Regions from separate parts of the Lysinibacillus sp. NPDC056232 genome, predicted to be linked through region 1. Evidence: riboswitches for the same ligand, from Rfam matches in the RefSeq annotation. Region 1 holds a riboswitch; the other holds the start of a gene.
What was found. A riboswitch is a leader RNA that binds a small molecule or an ion and turns the genes downstream of it on or off. The one in region 1 is predicted to bind cobalamin.
Positions count from the first base shown of each region.

Region 1 (3,214 bases):
TTACCGCAATAGGATATTTAGTACTTTATAGTTCGAGTGGCTTTTTTAGTGCAGTGCCTGGTGTATTTTTAATTGGGTTTGCTGTAACGTTTGCAAATACAGGGTACTTGACTTTCTACCAAAATCATGTTCCTGTGGGGATGATGGGAAGATTCGGAAGCATCTTTAGTGTCATTGAAGCAGGTTTCATTGTTGCTTTAACGGTTTTAATAGGTTTAGCAGCTGAATTAACTTCGATCCGTCCTGTGGGGTTAATAGGTTCATTTGCCTTCTTCTTATTAGGGTTATTGGCATTAAAAACTGTATCAGGTGCTAAACGGCAGGAATATTTTTATAAAGGTGCTTCTTCTTTAAACAGATAATTATAAAAAGGTTTGAATCACACTTTACTATGTTGTGTACTTTATTGTGAGTGGAGTTTTCTGTCAGTTTTGAAAAGGGAAGAAGTGCTGAATTAAGGTATTAGGAAAATTATTAAAATCGTATAAAGGGGGTCGAATAAATGAAATACATTGAATCCGAAAAGGTCACTGAAGAAGAAAAAGAACATATTTTTCAAGAGTTATTAAAATACAATCTTGATAACATTGAAGATAAGGTAGTAAAAGATATTGGTCTTTTTATAGAAGATGAAGAAGGAAATAGAGTTGCGGGGTTGATTGGTGATACACATGGAAATTGGTTTTAAAAATAGTGAAGATGTGACACTCAGCAAAGTAACACGAACAAAGAAGAAATTTGAAGCAGTGGGGAAATGCCCATTATGTGGTCATAGCGTGATTGAAGGACAAAAAGGCTTCGGCTGCAGTAACTGGAAAAAGGGCTGTAAATTTGTCATCTGGAAAAACGATAAATTTTTAGCCACGATGAAGAAGAAGCCTACCAAAACAATGGTGAAGAAATTGCTAGCCGATGGAACGGTATTGGTAAAAGGCTTAACAAGTAAAAAAGGTTCTAAATTCGATGCTCAATTAAAATATGAAAAAAATACAGACAACGAATATTTTAGTTGAAAGATGGAATTTGAAAAATAAGGATATAAATTAAGCATTTATGAATCTTTCTGAATTAATTTTCACTACCCTTTTAAAAAGAAAATCCTTTGTATTTTTATAATTTCCATTTATAAAAATAGATAACCAAAAAAACGGAATGAAAGATTTGTTAGTAGATTATGTAGAGTGTTACCCTCACTGATATTGAATATCGAGAAGAAAGAGATTACTAATAGCGTACTATGAGGAATTTGTATAGTAAGGTAAGATAAATTATTATCTAAATTTATTTTATTTTTCTAATAGTAATTAATGTTTAATGGTTCTATTTTCTAGCTATTAATATCTCGTTTATTACTATTTTTGCTTTAATGTAATATATAATATAATTGCTATCTGGAAAATATTCTGATATTGTTCCTCTTATAACTTAATAATTTTTGTTGGTGCGAATGACATTGTTCGTTTGCTTAAAAGGGAAATCGGTGCAAATCCGATGCTGTCCCGCAACTGTAATGGAGAGTCTATACAATATGTCACTGTAGCGAGCTATGGGAAGGCGTATAGATGATGAACCTAAGCCAGGAGACCTGCCAATAAAAGCAACAAACTTACATAGAACCACGAGGATGGTTGTAGTGACTGGGAAGAGACGCCCTTTATTTAACTATGACATCCTCTTGTAGACAAGGGGATTTTTTTTATGCCCTTTGCTTTAAGAGAGGAGAGCGTTTTGAAGAATCCAACAACTAGAAAAATCAACCTACTCTTATTAGTGTTGACTGGTGTCGTTCTAATATCCCTGACGTTAGCGATAATGGTAGGCTCAGTGTCTATTACACCTAGTATTGTATGGCGTATTATTTTGTCGCATATCCCGTTCAATCCACTTGGCATTACAGAAGATTGGAGTCGTTCGCAGGAAATCATCATCTGGCAAATTCGTACTCCCCGCGTAGTACTTGCCATAATAGTCGGAGCGGGTCTTGCAATTTCGGGAGCTGCTATACAAGCTTTAGTTCGCAACTCAATCGCAGACCCATATATTTTAGGTGTATCTTCCGGTGCATCTGTCGGGGCGACGTCTGTTATTTTACTTGGCGCTTTTTCATTTTTAGGTATGTATGCGCTATCACTTGCGGCTTTTATAGGTGCGACGATTGCAGTACTAATCGTGTTTTTCTTAGCACGAGTTGAGGGGCGAATTTCAGTTATTCGACTATTATTAGCCGGAATTGCCGTGTCACTAGTTTTGTCAGCAATGACGAATTTTATGCTGATGATGGCGAAAGAAGAGGGCGGCATAAAAGCAGTGATGTATTGGATGATGGGAAGTCTGGCTGGAGCGAAATGGGTAAATTTAATGATTCCGTTCGTTGTTTTGACGGTCGTCTACGTAATTTTACGTCTTCATGCACGTCATTTGAATTTACTTTTACTAGGCGAAGAATCTGCTGTTACGCTGGGGGTTAATTTAGAGAAATTTCGATTGCTACTAATTCTATTAATTTCCCTATTAACAGGTGTCCTAGTTGCTGTAAGTGGTGCAATTGGCTTTATAGGCCTGATTATTCCACATATCGTACGCATGATTGTCGGCTCAAATTATAAGTTTGTACTGCCAGTCAGTGCATTAATTGGTGCGATATTTTTAATATGGGCTGATGCAGCTGCGCGCATTGTGATTGCACCTGAGGAAATGCCGATTGGAATTATTACTGCTTTATGCGGATGCCCATTTTTCATATGGATGTTGCGTAAGCAAATGTATTCTTTCGGGGAGGAAAATTAGATGGTATACGTAGCAAAAAACCTTACTTTTGCCGTGCAGCAGGTGAAAATATTAAACAATGTTTCTGTACATATTCAAGAACGCGAGTTTGTGGGCATAATTGGTCCTAATGGCAGTGGGAAATCGACCCTATTAAAAAATATGTACCGTATGCTACAACCTCAAGAGGGAGAAGTATTTTTATTTAATGAAAATATTTACAAGCAATCTTCAAAGGAGATAGCAAAGCAACTAGCCGTCGTAGGGCAGGAAACACCAGTGCTTTTTGAGTTCACTGTTAAGGACCTTGTTGCAATGGGACGTACACCGCATAAAAGGCTTATGGAAGTGGATACAAAAGAAGATCTAGCTATTGTCGAGGAATCGATGCAGCAAGCAGGCGTACTGCATTTAAGTGAACGTACTTTTAGTTCATTATCTGGTGGTG
Region 1 covers NZ_JBHJTF010000027.1:57,223-60,436, forward strand. Annotated here, with positions in the region: gene ACFCYJ_RS18605 (MFS transporter) at 1-362, shown strand, start outside; gene ACFCYJ_RS18610 (hypothetical protein) at 503-688, shown strand; partial or broken gene ACFCYJ_RS18615 (topoisomerase C-terminal repeat-containing protein) at 687-1,013, shown strand; cobalamin riboswitch at 1,423-1,607, shown strand; gene ACFCYJ_RS18620 (FecCD family ABC transporter permease) at 1,729-2,787, shown strand; gene ACFCYJ_RS18625 (ABC transporter ATP-binding protein) at 2,788-3,214, shown strand, end outside.

Region 2 (3,214 bases), on a different contig from region 1:
TAGAACGTAATCCTAAAATAATAAATGGAATCGATAAGACCCACCAAAAAATCGCCCATTCGATTGGCAAAAAGCCCTCCATAATATGCATCGCAAATGCACGATTTGGCACGAATAAAAATGCCAATAAGAAATAACTAAGCTTCCAACCTGAGAATTTCAAATATCTCTCCTCCTCACATTAAAATTTTTCGAATTAGTATGCGAACTAAACAATTTCGCCTTGGCGTAATTGCGTCAGGATTTTGAATTGTGCCAGCACATTTCATTCCTTTGAAAATCCGTGACATCCGCCGGAGGCTTTATTTTCATTCAGTAGATGTTTTGACCAAGCCGGAACCATATCTGTACTCATCTGCCACCTTGAGATGGGGTCTCTTTTGAATGAAAATAAAAAACACTTCTCCGTTTGTGGAAAAGTGCATAGCTAAAAATGCAAATAAAATTCTAATCTGCTCAGCCGCACACCTATCCTCGTAGGTTGAAACGATCACATATTTTTCGGCAGGTCTCCTGGCTTTAGTTCAACGTTTTATAGGCCTTCCCATCCTTTGGACAGTGACGTTCTCTATAAAACTCCCTAGTACAGTGGCGGGACCGCGCCGGACTTGAACCGGCTTCCCTTTTAAGCGAAATGATGAACAATTCGCACCGAAAAAAGATGAAGTTGTGAGATTTCACGACAAAGTGTAACATGATTTTCCATATATATGCTATACTTTTTATGAAAAAATTTTAAATTGAGATTCTATGTCGAAAATTCTGATAAATAGATAAAGATTTCACATATTGCTATGAAATATTAAAAAAATTGTCACAAATTAAAAAAGAAATATTGAATTTTTTAAATAATAAGATATGATAGAAACAGTTTTCTATTACATTAAACTTCTTTCAGCAGAAGTCTCCCACCTCTATAGGTAGTGAGATGAATGCAGATTTAAGTTACTTTTCAGCGGGTTCCAAACACCTGCTGAAAGAAGTTAAAGCCTCCGGCGGATGTCACGGAATCGGAAATAAGTTCTTTGTGCAAGCACAAAGCCGATTCCGGACGCAATTATGCCGAGGCATAATTGATATAATATAAATTCATATAAAACATCCATAAGTGCTTGAATATTTTCAAGATAATAGGGAAATCGGTGAGAATCCGATACAGCCCCCGCTACTGTAATAGCTGATGAAATCGCGGATGCCACTAGTGAAAACTAGGAAGGCGCGAAAGTAAAAGGAAGCTTAAGTCAGGAAACCTGCTTATGTGATAATGCATGCAAACTTTTCGGAGGGAGAAGTTGAAGCGAGAGCGAGTACCCGTATATTCGTTTTTATTTGGCTTCTACTAAACCTTTACTCTTCGACTAGAGTAAAGGTTTTTCTTTTTCCTAAAAGCAAATGAGGGGAGAACAACTATGACAACTTGGAATTTAGAGGGGATGAAAACACATCTTTTTATATGCAATGGTAGTAGTTGTATGAAAAAAGATGCTGAAGATATTACACAGGCAATTCGTGATGAAATACGGTTGCTAGCGCTTGATCAGGAAATACATACAACAAGGACCCGCTGTAATGGTAGGTGTAAGGATGCTTGTGTTGTCATCGCTTATCCTCAGGGGAATTGGTACCGTGTGTCGACAACGGAGCATGCGAAGGCACTCGTACAAGATTTAAATCATGAATCGTTACATAATGAGCATGTTTTTACATTGCGTGAAGGTTTGTTGCAGCGTACAGCGCAAACAACAGCCATTAAAGGTATTGAAAAGGAGAAAGAGGGGTAACAAAATGGCTCAAAAAGGTAAGATTTTCGTAGTTGGCTTTGGCCCTGGAGACTTTAAACATATTACGACTCGTGCTGTGGAAGCACTACAACAAAGTCATATGATTATAGGCTATAAAACTTATGTTGAACTGATTCAGGATTTAGTTAGTGCAAAGTCGATTATTAGTACTGGTATGACAGAGGAAGTTTCACGTGCTCAAGAAGCGGTGCGTCAAGCAGAGGCTGGAAGTATCGTATCGGTCATTTCCAGTGGGGATGCCGGGGTTTATGGAATGGCAGGATTAGTGTATGAGGTATTAATCGAGCTAGGCTGGACAGAAGCAACTGGTATCGAGGTAGAAATTGTTCCAGGTATTTCAGCTATTAATTCATGTGCCAGTTTACTAGGTGCTCCCATTATGCATGACGCCTGTACCATTAGTTTAAGTGACCACTTAACACCTTGGAATTTAATTGCAAAACGAGTAGAAGCGGCAGCAATGGCGGATTTTGTTATTGCTCTTTATAACCCGAAAAGTGGACGTCGTACGAGACAAATCGTAGAAGCACAACGAATTTTATTAGAATATCGTTCGCCAGATACACCGGTTGGACTTGTGAAAAGCGCATATCGAGAACGACAAGAAATTACGATGACAACTTTAGCAGAAATGCTTGAACATGATATCGGCATGTTAACAACTGTTATTATCGGGAATTCAACAACATTCTTCTACGACAATAAAATGATTACGCCACGGGGTTATCAGCGCAAATATACACTTGGTGAAGAAAAACAGCCGTTACGACCACATCAACGACTGAAGGAAGAAAATGAACCGTGGGCCATGAATCAAGAAACAGGCTCTGCGCGTAATGATTTTGCGACAGATCCCAATGCCAATCGTATAAAACCCAGTTTAGCTATAACACCTGAACCAAAGCCTAAAAAATCATCACTTGAATTGGCGACAGCAGCTCTGGCAATGGTGAAGGGAACGAGCGCTGTGAAAAGTTCACCTAAGTTTGTTCAACAAAAAATCGAATCCATTTTTGAATTAGCTGTAAGTCCAGGGGTAGCCAATAAATTCTTTACTCCTCAACAAATGATGACGTTAGCTGAGGTCGTTGGTGAGGAAGGGACGATGGAGTATACACCAGACCATCAAATTCATTTGAAAATTCCAACGTCTGAGCCTGAAGAAATTACAGCAAAGCTTCGTAAAGTGGGCTTTTTACTAACACCAATTGGTGAGGTACTTTCGTTAAAGGCTTGTGATTTCTGTTACGGAGAAAAAACCGATTCGATTCCATATGCAGAAGAGATTCAAGAAAAGCTTGGTGGTATGGCGTTACCGAAAACTTTAAATATTGGCTTTAATGGCTGTGGTATGGCGTGTTATCGAGCCGTATTTGATGATATTGGCATTGTTTATCGTAAAAGTAAATTTG
Region 2 covers NZ_JBHJTF010000003.1:40,459-43,672, forward strand. Annotated here, with positions in the region: gene ACFCYJ_RS03440 (energy-coupling factor ABC transporter permease) at 1-163, opposite strand, end outside; cobalamin riboswitch at 487-671, opposite strand; cobalamin riboswitch at 1,090-1,272, shown strand; gene ACFCYJ_RS03445 ((2Fe-2S) ferredoxin domain-containing protein) at 1,410-1,781, shown strand; gene cobJ (precorrin-3B C(17)-methyltransferase) at 1,786-3,214, shown strand, end outside.
Region 2: it holds a riboswitch for cobalamin, as region 1 does, so the genes downstream of both, ACFCYJ_RS03445 ((2Fe-2S) ferredoxin domain-containing protein) here and ACFCYJ_RS18620 (FecCD family ABC transporter permease) in region 1, are expected to answer to the same signal.